2 regions of the Ralstonia sp. VS2407 genome follow, and region 1 is predicted to be linked to the other one. Evidence: predicted binding sites of a transcription regulator. Region 1 holds the regulator's gene; the other holds the start of a gene.
What was found. Region 1 encodes FNR, which switches genes on or off when oxygen is low (the NO sensors DNR and NnrR bind a similar motif). Its sites were predicted from a motif close to TTGATNNNNATCAA; they were not measured.

Region 2: a site for FNR is predicted at 2,199-2,212, ahead of ACU8YE_RS12715 (DUF2249 domain-containing protein). Genes of this name have one in related genera too.

The regions. Positions count from the first base shown of each region.
Region 1 is NZ_JBRFVG010000001.1:619,809-627,356, reverse strand. It holds gene ACU8YE_RS02965 (pseudouridine synthase) at 1-726, opposite strand, end outside; gene scpB (SMC-Scp complex subunit ScpB) at 817-1,662, opposite strand; gene ACU8YE_RS02955 (sulfite exporter TauE/SafE family protein) at 2,147-2,890, opposite strand; gene fnr (fumarate/nitrate reduction transcriptional regulator Fnr) at 3,068-3,796, shown strand; gene ACU8YE_RS02945 (hypothetical protein) at 3,818-4,072, opposite strand; gene ACU8YE_RS02940 (FixH family protein) at 4,069-4,296, opposite strand; gene ccoG (cytochrome c oxidase accessory protein CcoG) at 4,323-5,786, opposite strand; gene ccoP (cytochrome-c oxidase, cbb3-type subunit III) at 5,783-6,706, opposite strand; gene ACU8YE_RS02925 (cbb3-type cytochrome oxidase subunit 3) at 6,719-6,901, opposite strand; gene ccoO (cytochrome-c oxidase, cbb3-type subunit II) at 6,905-7,548, opposite strand, start outside.
Region 2 is NZ_JBRFVG010000006.1:209,693-217,240, reverse strand. It holds gene ACU8YE_RS12725 (formylglycine-generating enzyme family protein) at 1-504, opposite strand, end outside; gene nirK (copper-containing nitrite reductase) at 521-2,020, opposite strand; gene ACU8YE_RS12715 (DUF2249 domain-containing protein) at 2,292-2,582, shown strand; gene ACU8YE_RS12710 (nitric-oxide reductase large subunit) at 2,615-4,891, shown strand; gene ACU8YE_RS12705 (GntR family transcriptional regulator) at 5,038-5,760, shown strand; gene ACU8YE_RS12700 (ABC transporter ATP-binding protein) at 5,815-6,609, shown strand; gene ACU8YE_RS12695 (ABC transporter permease) at 6,599-7,495, shown strand.

The DNA of each region.
Region 1 (7,548 bases):
ATTCACAGAAACGCGACCCTGCAGGATCAGGTCTTCCATGTCGCGGCGCGAGCCAAGTCCGGCATCAGCCAGGATCTTGTGCAGCTTGGGCGCGTCATCGTCGGATGTCAGTTCGCGCGTCTTGGGAGACTGCGAGGCGCCGCCGGCGTCAACCTCCGAGTCGTACGCGCCTGAAATCACGTATTGGAAGACGTCTTCGGAGCCCTTGCCACCCTTCAGCCCCTTGCCCCCGCGATTCTGGGTCGGGCCGCCGGCTTTGCCTTGCGGTTTGCCGTTGCGGCTCTGCTGCTTGCCACGACCGCCGGCATTCTTGCCCCCTGCGCCTTCCGTACGCTCGCTGCGCTCGGCGCGCTCCGCCGGCTGGCCTTCGCCTTGACGGCGACGGTTCTTGCCAAAACGGCCGCGCGGACCACGTCGCTCGCCCTGGCTGTCTGCTGGCGCCTGTTCGGCCGATGCAGCACTTTCTGCGGCAACGACCGTCGGCTCAGCCGCCGCCTCTTTCGGCTTCCGCACCCGTGGCGCGCGGCTCTTGCGCGGCTGAGCAGGCTGGCCAGCGTCCGCGCCACCCGCCTCAGCGGCTTCACCCTCAGGGCGGCCGTCCTGCTGCTGGCGGCGCGAAGCCACGAGGTTGCGCAAGCCGCGGCGCAGTCCCTTGCGACGAGGCGCGGCCTCAGTCCCATCACCGCCGTCTTGTCGCGGCGGCTGAGCGTCGGCGTCGGCCGGCATACGTGTATCCATGGAATCTGGCTGGGTGCTCACAACGTCTTTCAAATCTAAGGGTTCAGACCATGCGCCGACTGCTCGGCTGCCATGGCATTACGAATGTTCATTGGCCGGAGCCGCAGGCGGCTCGACCGGTGTTTTGTACTCATCTTCGGATGGAACCTCGGTCGCACTCAGCGCCTGCGACTCGGTTTCCAGCGCTGGCTCGTCACCCGCCGCAACCTCAGCAGGCGGCACCGGCGTTTCAACGATGACCTCAACGGAAGCCTCGGCAACCGGCGACCGAGCCGATTCCTGCACCGAAACCTCGGCGCTCTCAGCGCCTTCCGGCGCGTCGTTGACGAGCGCAGTCAGCTCTTCCACAGCAATTGCACCGCCCTCAAATTCGATGGCGCCCTGCTCCAGCAAGCTCGCCTGCGCCTGGGCGCGGGCATCTTCAAGCGGCGGCAGTTCGTCCAGCGAGCGCAATCCAAGGTCGTCGAGAAACTGCTTGGTCGTCGCATACAGCGCGGGGCGGCCCGGCACGTCGCGATGACCGATAACCTCGATCCAGCCACGATCTTCAATCTGCTTGATGACCTGCGTGTTGACCGTCACGCCGCGAATGTCTTCGATATCACCGCGAGTGACCGGCTGGCGATAAGCGATGATCGCCAGCGTTTCCATCACAGCGCGCGAGTACTTGGGCGGCTTTTCCGGGTGCAGGCGATCGAGGTACACGCGCATTTCCGGGCGACTCTGCAAGCGCCAGCCGGAGGCCAGCGCGACCAGTTCGACACCTCGATTCAACCAATCCTGGCGCAGCTCTTCGAGCAGCACACGGATGGTGTCTGCGGACACATCTTCGTCGAAGAGCTTGCGCAAGTCATTGACTCGCAACGGGTCCTGCGCGCAGATCAGCGCGGTTTCGAGGACGATCTTCGCCTCTTGGGTATTCATCGGGTTGAGCGGCTCGTCATTGCTCGCGCGCGGCCAGTCGCCGTCACGCTTGAGGTTTGTCGTCCCACCGCGAAGCACGCGGCATTTCTGAATGCTTTTGCCCGCCCGGGCCCGGCGCGCGAAGACCAATTAATTCAATTGGATCCTGCACCGAAACGCAGTGGCTATGCCCGCAAAGTAGGGCCGGAGGAGCGAGTTGATCCGGTGCCGGTCAGGCACCACAAGGGCAATTTCTTCCGCCGCCATGGGGACGGATACTGCACCGGACGACTACCAAGAAGAACGGCAGCCCGCCCGAATCGACTGTCCAGGGGACTCTACCGCTGGATGGCATCGCTTGGCGCCGCGCTTAGGATTGTTGATTTGCGCGGGTGGCGAATCGAATTGTGGTTGATTGTAGGGCAATTTCCAGCGGCGCCGCAACCGGGAAGATGTCCTAGCCTTCCATCATGGGACGATTGGCAATTTTCGGCTGCCTGAGCGCCTACAGCACCAGACAGAATCCGTGTGCGTTAAGCATCTCTGGCAACCAGATTGCGTGAGACAGCCCCCAGACCCCAAACCCGGCGATGGCGATGCCGGCCGCGCCCCGCGCCCATCGCTGGCGCGACAGCCCGCGCAGCCACCCAGCCAGACCAGACATCATCAGCAGGTTGGGCAACGTACCGGCACCAAAGGCGAGCATGACCACGGCGCCGGAGGCGGCGTTGCCTGCCAACAACGCCACAGCCAATGCGCCGTAGACCATGCCACACGGCACCAGCCCCCAGGCCATACCCGTGAGATAGCGGCGCAGCAGCGGCGGCTGACGCTGCAGCCTACCGCCCAGCGTGGCAGCCCCTCGAGACAGGCCACCTGCCACGCGGCCAAGCAAGCGCTCAAGCCACACACTCCGCCACGCATCTCCAGCGGAACGCACAAGCAGTAAAACCCCATAGGCGACCAGCAATGCGCTAGCGAAAGCAAACAAGCCGCGTTGAATCGGCAGCCATTGCTGGCGCCAGACGGTCGCGCCCATCGCACCCATGATTGCGCCCAGCAACGCATAGGTGGACAGCCGGCCGGCATGCATGACGACCTGTTCAAACCAGAGCCGGCGACGGGACACGATCCGCACCGCCACAGCGCCACGTTCGGCCGCGAGTGCGATACCGCTGCACATCGCCAGACAATGCACACCGCCGAGCAATGCAATCAGGAAAACGCTCAGAAGCGCCGCGGCACTCATCTTTCTGACGCTCTTTTGATATGGACCAAGGTTTTCGTTTTACTGTTGCGAACTAAGCCTAATTGACGCGTTTTGCCCCATCGGAAATGTCCGAGGACAAGAAGGTCGCCGTTATAATAAGCTGGCGCTGTACAACAAGAATTACTCATTTCACTTTCCCGAAATTCGCCCCCGCCCGTGCTCACTCGAATCGCACTTACCGACCAAGCCTCGCGTTGCTCCACCTGTGTACTCGGGCAAATCTGCCTGCCGGTGGGAATGAACTCGGACGACGTGCGCAAGATGGACGATTTGGTCGGCGAGCGCATCCGCATTAAGAAGGGGCAATCGCTCTATTCTTTGGGTGAGCCGCTGGAGGCGGTGTACGGCATTCGTTTCGGCACGCTCAAAACCCATCTGACGCTTGAAGACGGCCGGCATCAGATCACGGGTTTCCACCTGCCGGGTGAGATCGTCGGGCTTGATGGTATTGGCGATATGCGCCACGTGTCGGACGCCACCGCGCTTGAAGATACCGAAGTCTGCGTGGTGCGCTACGACGAGTTGCAGCACCTTTCGCGCCGGCTGCCTTCGCTGCAGCATCAGTTCCTGCGCATCATGAGCAAGGAGATTTCGCAGGATCATCTGATGCTGCTCACGCTGGGCTCCATGCGTGCGGAGGAGCGTCTCGCAGCCTTCCTGCTCAACCTGTCGAAGCGTTCGGCCCAGCGCGGATATTCGTCGACCGAGTTTGTCCTGCGCATGAGCCGCGAAGAACTCGGCAGCTATCTTGGCCTGAAACTCGAAACGGTCAGCCGCCTGTTCTCGCGCTTTGCCGAAGCAGGTCTCATCCAGATCCGCCAACGCCACGTCAAGCTGATCGACCTGGCCGGCCTGCGCCAGGTCATGAGCGGTCAGGCGGCCTAAGCTGCCGTCCATGGCGCCCGCTCAGACCAGCGGGTGCTCATGCGCTTCCAGCTTGCCAATGCCAGGCGACACATAGAGCGTCAGCGCGCTCGACAATCCGCACAACAACCAGAACACAAAGAACGACACGGTGTAGACCGCCTGGGCCGACACCGTGATCTGTTCGCCGAAAAAGCGCAGGTCGGCGGGGTCTACCACCGCGAAGACCACCAGCTCAGCCAGGGCGGCCGACAGAAATGCCGGCCACAGAATCCACATCAGCAGTCGACGCTTCATCGGGCCTCCGTGTGAATGGCATGCACCGGTGCGCCAGCCATCTTTTCGACGACCAAACCGCGCCGTACGACGTTGTCGTGAATGACAGCATCGGGATGCGACATTGCCAGCCAGATGGTCACGCCACAGCCGACCATGGCGACGAAAGGCCCTGCCATCAGCAGCCACGGCCAAGGCTCGCGCCACCACGGACGGGCCTGTGCGGAAGATTGCGTTGCGTGCATCGTTGCCTCCTGTTGGGGATGCCGCATCAGCGCGGCACGATGAAGCTCGACGGTTCGCGCAGTACAAGGCTGTCGCTACCGCTGTCTGCATGGATGACGAAACGGATCTTGTGCGAGCCGGGGGCGGCATCGTCAGCCGGCCGGCGCACGCGCACTGGCAGCAGCCGGTTAGCCGCCGGCGGGAGCTCCAGTGTGGTGGACTCGCCCTGACCGCCCTGCACGTCCAGTTCCGGCATGCCCTCTGCGGCGATGGTCACGCGCATGGGGTGCTCGGACGCGTTCATCAGTTGCAGGCGATAAACGTTCTCGATCTTGCCGCCGTCCACTTCACGCGCCAGTGCGCCACGATCACGTATGACGTCAACCTTGAGCGGCTGCCGCATGGCCAACGCCACGATGAACCCCGTGACGAGCACCAGCATGATCCCCGTATAGATCAGCACGCGCGGGCGCAGCAGATGTCGCCGGGCTTCCTTCGGGCTGAGCCGATCAAGCATCGCGCGTTCCGACGTGTACCGGATCAGACCCCGCGGGTAGCGCATCTTGTCCATGACCTGGTCACAGGCGTCAATGCAAGCACCGCAACCGATGCATTCGTATTGCAGCCCTTGGCGGATATCGATGCCGGTGGGGCACACCTGCACGCAGATGCTGCAGTCGACGCAAGCACCCAGACCCTGAGCTTCGAAATCGGCGTTGCGCGAGCGGCTGCCGCGCGGCTCGCCGCGCTGCGTGTCATACGTCACGACGTAGGTATCAGGATCGACCATCACGCTCTGGAAACGAGCGTAGGGACACATGTAGCGGCAGACTTGCTCGCGCATGAAACCAGCGTTGCCCCACGTCGCAAATGCGTAGAACAGCATCCAGAATGTCTGCCAGGGGCCGAGAGACAGCGTCCAGGTCTCCATGCCCAGATCGCGGATCGGCGTGAAGAAACCGACGAAGGTGAAGCCCGTCCAGAGCGCAATGAGGATCCAGGCCGAATGCTTTGCGGCCTTCAGGCGGAATTTGCGCAGGCTCCAACGCTCACCGTCGAGGCGGATGCGCGCGAAGCGATCTCCTTCGATATGCCGCTCGATCCACATGAAAATCTCGGTGTAGACCGTCTGCGGACAGGCATAGCCGCAAAAGAGGCGCCCCGCCACCGCCGTAAATAGAAACAGCGCCAGCGCCGACAGCACCAGCAGCAACGTCAGATAGATGACATCCTGCGGCCACAACACGAGCCCAAAAAGGTAAAACTTGCGTGCGCCTAGGTCGAACAGCACCGCTTGGCGACCGTTCCACTGGAACCACGGCAGGCCATAAAAGATGGCTTGTGTGGCCAGAACCAGCCAGACTCGCCAACGCGCAAAGGCGCCGGTCACGGCGCGCGGATAAATCTTGCGCCGGACCTCATAGAGCATCTGCTCGGTGGGTGCGTCTTCGGCGCCCGCCGCCGCGGTGGCGGGCGTCATCGGACGCCAGGCTGGTTCTTTGTCGCTCATTGCGCGTGACTCGTGTTGCTGTTCGACAGACCCCAGACATAGGCCGCCAGCATGCGGATCTTCTCTGGTGAGAGCAGGTTCTCGTGTGCCGGCATCGTGTTGTCACGACCCTTGAGGATGGTCTCGACGATGGTTGCTTCCGAACTGCCGTACAGCCAGACGCGGTCGGTCAGGTTAGGTGCGCCAAGTGTCTGATTGCCCTTGCCGCTTGCCGTGTGGCAGGCCGCGCAGACCGACTTGAACGTCGGTTCACCACGCGCTGCCTTGATCGGGTCGTAAGACAGGCCCGACAGCGAGCGCACGTAGTTGGCCACGTTGACCGCCTGGTTGCCATCCACCACCGCAGCCAGCGATGGCATGACACCGTGGCGCCCCTTGGTGATGGTGGTCAGGATCGTCTCGGGATCGCCGCCGTACAGCCAGTCGCTGTCGGTCAGGTTCGGGAAGCCCTTCGAGCCGCCGGCGTCGGAGCCGTGGCACTGCGCGCAGTTGTTCAGGAACAGGCGCTGGCCGATCTCGTGGGCCTGGGGATCGGCGGCGATCTGCTTGATATCCATGCTGGCATAACGCGCATAGACCGGACGGACCTGCGCATCGGCTGCAGCACGCTGCGCGGCCAATTCGCCCCGTGTCGAGAAACCGAGCGCGCCGCCGTATGAACCCAACCCCGGGTAGAGGATCAGGTACCCCAACGCAAAGATGCACGACAGCAGGAACATCCACATCCACCAGCGCGGCAGCGGGTTATTCAATTCCCGCAAATCGCCATCCCATACGTGGCCCGTATCTTCCCCGGCGCTGTGCCCGGGTGCCACTTGAATGCGCCGCTGCGAAAACAGCAACCAGACACACCACACGATGCCGACCAGGGCGATCGCTGCGATGTAATACCCCCAGAACTCCGAAATGAAGTCGCTCATGATTCTGTGTCCTTATTGATGCGGGCGCGACGCGTCTGCGTGCGCACCGGCGACCTCGGTCTCATCGGGCAGCAGGAACGGCAGCATGGCCGATTCCGCATTCGCAGCGCGGCGATGCGCGGAGAATGCCCACCAGGTGATGCAGACGAACAGCACGAGGAAGACGGCAGTGGCAATTGCACTCAGCGTGGCCATGGCTTACTCCTTCGCTGCAACGGTGGCAGGCGCCGCCGCCGGAGCAACAGCCACGTCCCGGACGTTACGCAGCTCTACGCCAAGGCCTTGCAGATAGGCGACCACGGCATCTTCTTCGGTCTTGCCTGCCAGTTGCTCGCGCGCCCCGGCGATCTGGGCATCCGTATAAGGCACACCCAGCTGACGCAAGACATGCATCTTCTTCTCGATGTCGCTGTTGTCCAGCGGCGTCTTCGAGAGCCACGCATACGACGGCATGTTCGACTCGGGCACCACTTCACGCGGATCGCGCAGATGGATGCGATGCCAGTCGTCGGAGTAGCGCTGCCCAACGCGCGCCAGATCCGGGCCCGTACGCTTGGAGCCCCACAGGAACGGGTGATCGAACACCGACTCGCCAGCCAGCGAGTAGTGGCCATAGCGCTCGGTCTCGGCGCGAAGCGTACGCACTTGCTGCGAGTGGCAGCCAACGCAGCCTTCGCGGATGTAGATGTCGCGCCCCGCCAGCCGCAGCGGCGAATACGGGGCGATGCCCTTGACCGGTTCAGTGGTCGAATGCTGGAAGAAGAGCGGCAAGATCTGCACCAGGCCCGCAATGCTGACGACGACGAGCGTCATCACAATCAGCAGACCGATGTTCTTTTCCA
Region 2 (7,548 bases), on a different contig from region 1:
CACACGCGTGGCGGGACGTTCGTACCAGCCGAGAATGCGTTGCGCCCATTGCGGGTCGTCGCGGGCGTCTGCGCGGGTGGCGTCGGCCGCAGCGGCGGATTCCCACTCGAGCCACGTCGGCAGCCGCGCGCCTTCGCTTTCGCAATAGGCACGGGCGGCAAACCAGGTCACGCCAGTCACCGGCGCTTGCGGCGACGCCTGCGGATCGGCATGCGTCGCATCGGCCCAGTCGGCAAGGTAGGCCTTGCCGGCAAAGACCTGCGGCACACGGCCACGCTGCCAGGCCTCGTGGCGTTGCACGAAGGTCTGGAATTCGCCAATGGTGACGGGCGTGGAGCGCAACTCAAACGGTTCGATGCGCACCCGCTGCGGCTGCCCCGGTGCGTTCTGGGGCAGCACGCTGTCGAAGTCGCCGCCGGGCAACCGCACATAGGTGGCGCCCTGCGCTGCGGCGCCGGCCAGCGCCATCAACATGGCAGCAAGGTGCAAGGTCAGGCGGGACATGGTCGTGCGGATCCGGTCAATGTTCGGCCACAGCCTTGGCGGGCGCCGGCTGGGCACGCACCTTCTTGACCTCGTCTGCGCTCACGCGGCCGCCGGGGTTGTCCCAGCTGTTGAGCACGTAGGTCAGGATGTTGGCGACCTCGTCGTCATTGAGCTGCGTCATCGGCGGCATGACGGAGTCATATTCCTGTCCGTTGACCTTGATCTTGCCGTTCAGGCCATGCAACACGATGTTCATGGCGCGCTTCGGATCTGCTGCCAGGAAATCCGACTTGGCAAGCGGCGGGAACACGCCCGGCAACCCGGCGCCATTGCCCTGGTGGCACACCGAGCAGGTACCCGCAAACAGCGCGCGGCCAGCCTGCACCTGATCCTGCACGGTCAGCGTGCCGCTTACCGACGCCTGGGTCGCCTTGGTGACGGCGCTCATATTGGGTGCCGCACGATCGCCCAGGTACACCGAATCCAGCTCCTTGCCAGAGTAGACGAGCTTGTTCTCCGGGCCATCCACCTTGAGGATCGCCATGGCGCCCTTGTTGAAGGCGCGGAAGATCGAGTGGTCGACCAGCACATAGCTGCCGGGCACGCGCGCGGTAAACTTCACAACCGCCGCACCACCCGCCGGGATCAACGTGGTCTGCACGTTCTTCTGCACGTTGGTGCCGCCCTCGTAGCGCACCTGGTCGAAGATGGCGCCGATCACGTGGAAGCTTGAGACCAGGTTCGGCCCGCCGTTGCCAACAAAGATGCGGACCGTTTCACCCACCTTGGCGTGCAGCGCCTTGTCACCGGTGAGCGCACCTTCCGCACCGTTGAACAGGACGTAGCTCGGGCGTTCGTCAATGGCCTTCTCCATGTCGAACGGCTGCAGGCCCTTCTCGCGGTACTTGCCGGCGGTGTAGAAGTCGCCCTGCATGACGTAGTACTCGTGATCCACCTTGGGCAGGCCTTCGGGCGGCTCGACCAGGATCAGGCCGTACATGCCGTTGGCGATATGCATGCCCACCGGCGCGGTAGCGCAGTGGTAGACGTAGATGCCCTCGTTGAGCGCCTTGAAGGTGAACTGCGATTCATGGCCCGGTGCGGTGAAGCTCGATGCAGCGCCGCCGCCCGGTCCGGTCACGCCGTGCAGGTCGATGTTGTGCGGCATCTTGCTGCTCGGGTGGTTCTTGAGGTGGAACTCCACCGTGTCGCCCTGCCGCACGCGGATGAAGCTGCCGGGAACGGTGCCGCCGAACGTCCAGAAGGTGTAGCTGACGCCTTCGGAGATCTGCATTTCCTTCTCGACCACTTCCAGCTCCACGATGACCTTGGCTGGATAGTTCCGGTGGACCGGCGGTGGCACAAGCGGCGGGCTCGTGAGGACGGCGTGGATCGGCTCGCCGCGTGGCGGTCCGAAGTCACCGGGCAATTTGGCGCTCGCGGCGCGGGCTGCAGTGCCCGCAAGCAGTGCGCCCAGCACCACAGAAATCAAGCCCGCGCGCATCAGGCTGCGGACGGTGTGAAGACGGCTCATTTTTTCCCCCGTGTATCGGTCTGGTGTCGTCCGCTCCACGTTAGGCCCCGGCGGCCATTAGGGCTTTGATACAGCGCAAACGAAAACCGGCCCCGACCGGCACTTCCACCGCACCGCGTGGCACGCAAGCCCAGTCGTGGCGTGATTTGCCACATCAAGATACCCATAAAACAAGCATCTGATATACATCAATAACGGCGGAGATTCCGCTCACTAATATAGTTGCATCCTTAATGCATCTTTTGATGCGACACCCACAGAGGGAATCCCCATGACACAGTCCGCCTCCACCATCCAGCTCGACCTCCGCGTGCTGGCGCCGCGCGAGCGCCATCCGCTGATCTTCTCTGCCTTCGGGGAACTCGGCATCGGCCAGAGCCTGGAGCTGATCAACGATCACGATCCGCGCCCGCTGCAGTCGCAGTTTCAAGTGGAGCGCCCGGGCCAGTTTTCCTGGGACTACCTTGAGCGCGGCCCCGCCACGTGGCGCGTCGCCATCACCAAGGTGGCGTCTGCCGCCAGCGCCGGCCACTGCTGTGGTGGTTGCGGTGGTGGCGCCTGAATTTCCGATTGCATCCTGCAAGGAACCCTGTCATGAAAAACAACCAAAGGCTGTGGCGGTGGCTCGGCCTGATCTTCATCCTGTCGTTCGGGGCATTGGGCTATCTGGGCCGGCAGATCTATCTGGCAGCGCCGCCGATCCCGCATGCCGTCGTCACTTCTGTGGGCGAGGTGCTCTTCACCGGCGAACAAATCCAGCGCGGGCAAGAGGCCTGGCTGGCAGCCGGGGGCCAGCAGCTTGGCACCGTCTGGGGCCACGGCAGCTACGTTGCGCCTGACTGGTCTGCCGATTGGCTGCACCGTGAAGCCACGGCGTTGCAAGCGATTCGCGCGCATCAGCAGTTCGATACCGACGCGCCGTTGACGACCGTGCAGCAAGCCGCCGTCGACGCCAGCGTGAAGGAGGAAATGCGCCGCAATACGTACGACGCAAATCGCGACATCCTGACCGTGTCGCGTGAGCGCGCAGAGGCCATCCGCGGCGTGGCGCAGCACTTCGAGGCCCTGTTCGGCACCGATCCGTCGCTGGCAACGCTGCGCGATCAATACGCCATGGCCACGGGCGTGCTGCCGGAGTCGGCCGACCGCGAAGCGCTTGCGGCGTTCTTCTTCTGGACGTCGTGGGCCGCCGCTGCCGACCGCCCGGGCGAGACCGACATCTCGTACACGAGCAACTGGCCGCATGAACCCCTGGTTGGCAACACCATGACCGGCGGCGCCGCCATGTGGTCGATGGTCAGCATCGTGCTGCTGCTCGGCGGTATTGCCGCCATGTTGTGGCTGCACGGCAGCAGCAAGCACGAAGAGGAGGCTGCGCCGCTGCCGGCCGACCCGTTCCTCAACGTGGTTGCCACGCCGTCGATGAAGGCCACGCGCAAGTACTTCTTTGCCGTGATCGGCCTGATGCTGGTGCAGATCGGCATGGGCGCCATCACCGCGCACTATGCGGTGGAAGGTGAATCGTTCTTCGGGATTCCGCTGGCGCAGGTGCTGCCGTACGTGATCAGCCGGACCGTGCACACGCAGCTTGGCGTGCTGTGGATTGCCACGGCGTGGCTGGCTACGGGCCTCTACATTGCGCCGCTGCTGTCGGGCCGTGAACCGAAGTTCCAGAAGCTGGGCGTTGACCTGCTGTTCTGGGCGCTGATCTTTATCGTGGTGGGCTCCATCGCCACCGGCTGGCTCGGCACGCTGCAACATCGTGGTGCGGACTTCGGTTTCTGGGTCGGCAACCAGGGGCTGGAATACACCAGCATGGGCCGCGTGTGGCAAATCCTGCTGTTCGTCGGCCTGCTGTTCTGGGTCGTGCTGCTGGGCCGCGCACTATGGCCGGCACTGAAGACGCCGTCGGAATCGCGCGGACTGATCGCCATGGTGTTCCTGTCGGCCACGTGCATCGGCGGCTTCTATTCGACCTCGCTGGTGTGGGGCCAACACACGCACTATTCGATGATCGAGTACTGGCGCTGGTGGCTCGTCCACCTGTGGGTCGAGGGCTTCTTTGAAGTGTTCGCCACCGCCGTCATCGCGCTCATCTTCACGCGCCTGGGCCTGATTCGCGCCAGCAGCGCCAACCGCGCCATCGTGGCCGAGACGATCGTGTTCCTGTTCGGCGGCATTCTGGGCACGCTGCATCACCTGTACTTCACGGGTACGCCCACGTCGATCATCTCGGTGGGTGCGGTGTTCTCTGCGCTGGAAGTGGTGCCGCTTACGCTGATCGGGCTCGAAGCGCTGCAGAACTATCGCCGCACGCAAGGCACGCCGTGGCTCAACGCCTACAAGTGGCCCGTGCTGTGCTTCGTGGCCGTAGGCTTCTGGAACACCGTCGGCGCCGGCCTGCTCGGCTTTGCCATCAACCCGCCGGCTTCGCTGTACTACGTACAAGGTCTGAACATGACGGCCGCCCACGGGCACGCCGCACTGTTCGGGGTGTACGGCATGCTCGGTATCGGCCTGATGCTGTTCTGCCTGCGCGGCCTGTATGCCCGCAGCCTGCATGCCGACCGCCTGCTCAAGCCCGCGTTCTGGGGCCTGAATATCGGCTTGGCCATGATGGTGTTCATGTCGCTGCTGCCGGCCGGTATCTACCAGGCCTGGGCCAGCGTCACCAAGGGCATGTGGTACGCCCGCTCGCCGGAGGTGGTGCACTCGAAAGTGATGGAAACGCTGGTCTGGCTGCGCGTGCCGGGTGACATCGTGTTCGCCATCGGTGCACTTGTGCTGGCCTGGTATGCGCTGCGGCTGCTGCGCCGTCCGAAGGCACAACAGACTGAGCCGCTGCCGGCTTCGGCTCGCGCCACGCGTTAATTCTTAACTCAGCAGTTCTCTCAAAAACCCGCAGGGCCCGTGTCGATTCGACCGGGCCCTGCGGGTTTTCCTGTAATGCCAGCCGCTCGCAAGCTCCCTACAATGACAAATCATATAGATGAATAGTTGACCACTTCAGATACCTAATGCCCGCCGATCTCCGCCTGCCCCGCTATCAGCAATTGCGCGACGATCTGGCCGCGCAGATCGCCCAACAGCACTGGCGCCCGGGCGACGCCATCCCCACCGAAGCCGAGCTTGCCAAGACGTACAACGTGGCAGTCGGCACGGTCCGCAAAGCCGTGGATGTGCTGGTGGCCGAGGGCCTCCTGGAGCGCTTCCAGGGCCGCGGCACCTTTGTGCGCCGGGCAAGCTTTGCCAGCTCCTTGTTCCGCTTCTTCCGCTTCCAGAGTGAAAGCGGCGAGCGACGCATTCCTGAGAGCCGCATTCTCAAGCGCGATGTGCTGGATGCGCCGTCTGCCCCCGCAGCTGGCTTGCAGATCGAAACAGGCTCACCGGTCATTCGCCTGACCCGGCTGCGCCTGCTGGATGGCGCACCCATGCTGGCCGAAGAAATCTGGCTGCCGTACGACCGTTTCGCCCCGCTCGCCACGCTGGAACTCGACGCGTTTGGCGACCTGCTGTATCCGCTGTACGAATCCCACTGCGGCCAGATCATCGCCAGCGCTGAAGAAACGCTTACCGCCGAGGCCGTCAACGCAACGTACGCGCGGCTGTTGCGCATCCAGCCCGGCGATCCGGTGATGGTCATCGAACGCGTTGCGCGCGGCTACGACCGGGTGCCGCTTGAATGGCGGCGCTCGCGGGGCGCGGCGGCGCACTTCCGGTACCACGTGGATATCCGGTAACGCCCTCCCACGCTGCCACCCGACCCGACAAAAACACACACAGGAGACAACATCATGCAGGCCAACTCATCGACCGCGCCGCCGCTGCTGGACGTGCGCGGCGTCACGCTGCAGTACAAGACACGCCAGCATCTGGTGACGGCCACCTACCGCGTCGACTTTCAGGTCTACCCCGGCGAGCGCTACATCTTGTTGGGCCCATCGGGCTGCGGCAAATCGACATTGCTCAAGGCCATCGGCGGCTACCTCACGCCCACCGAAGGCGAGATCCGCCTGAAGGGCCAGCCCGTGACCAAGCCCGGCCCGGATCGCATGATGGTGTTCCAGGAGTTCGACCAGCTCCTGCCGTGGAAGACCGTGAAGGAGAACGTGCTGTTCCCGCTGCTCTCCACGGGCAAGCTGGGCGCGCGTGAGGCCGAAGAACGCGCCCTGCACTACATCAACAAGGTCAATCTCACCAAATTTGCCGACCACCACCCGCACATGCTGTCGGGCGGGATGAAGCAACGCGTGGCCATCGCACGCGGCATGGCCATGGAGCCCGACGTGCTGCTGATGGACGAGCCCTTCGCCGCGCTCGATGCGCTCACGCGCCGCAAGATGCAGGACGAGCTGCTGCAACTGTGGGATGAAACGCGCTTCACCGTGCTGTTCGTCACGCACTCGATTCCGGAGGCGATCCGCTGCGGCAGCCGCATCCTGATCCTTTCGCCGCATCCGGGCCAAGTCCGCGCCGAACTGCCGAGCCTTGCGCGCGGCGATGATGACCCCGAGCGCTTCAAGGCGCTGGAAGCCGAGATCCACGACATGCTATTCGCCCGCACGGTGGAGGAAACCCATGCAGACTGAAACCCTTTCCATGCCGGCCACCACCGACATCAGCAACCGCGCGCCCGTCTACAGCACGCCCGTGGCGTTCGAGCGCATCGGCGTGGTGGAAAAACCGCTCTCCATTGCCGAGCGCCTGTACGAGCAGGCATGGTTGCGCAAGCTCGTCATCCTCGTCGTGCTGGCACTCGTGTGGGAAGGCGGAGCGCGCTGGCTCGACAACCCGCTGCTGATGCCGACCTTCTCCGACACCGTGCAGGCGCTGTGGGCAGGGCTGGCCAGCGGCACACTGTTCGCTCGCATCGGCACGTCAATGCAAACGCTGCTTGCGGGCTACGCGCTTGGGCTGGCCCTGTCGTGCGCATTGGTGGTACTGGGCATCAGCAACCGGCTCGGGCAGGACTTCCTGGAAACGCTCACGGCCATGTTCAACCCGCTGCCCGCCATTGCGCTGCTGCCTATCGCACTCGTGTGGTTTGGTCTCGGCAACGGCAGCCTGATCTTCGTGATCGTGCATTCCGTGGTGTGGGCGGTGTCGCTCAACACGCATGCCGGCTTTCTGTCGGTATCGAACACGCTGCGCATGGTGGGCCGCAACTACGGGCTATCCGGCATGGGGTACCTGACCAAGATCCTGATCCCAGCCGCGTTCCCCTCCATCCTCACCGGCCTGAAGATCGGCTGGGCATTCGCATGGCGCACGTTGATCGCATCGGAACTGGTGTTTGGCGTGAGTTCCGGCCAGGGCGGCCTCGGCTGGTACATCTACGAGAACAAGAACCAGCTGCAGATTCCCGAAGTCTTTGCGGGTCTGTTGACGGTGATCATCATCGGCCTGCTGGTAGAGAACCTGGTATTCCGCACGCTTGAAGCCCGGACCGTCAAACGCTGGGGCATGCAGAACTAAGGGCGCGCTTGACTACCGAAACCGTCCAGGCGCTCACAGTCGCCCCTCGACGG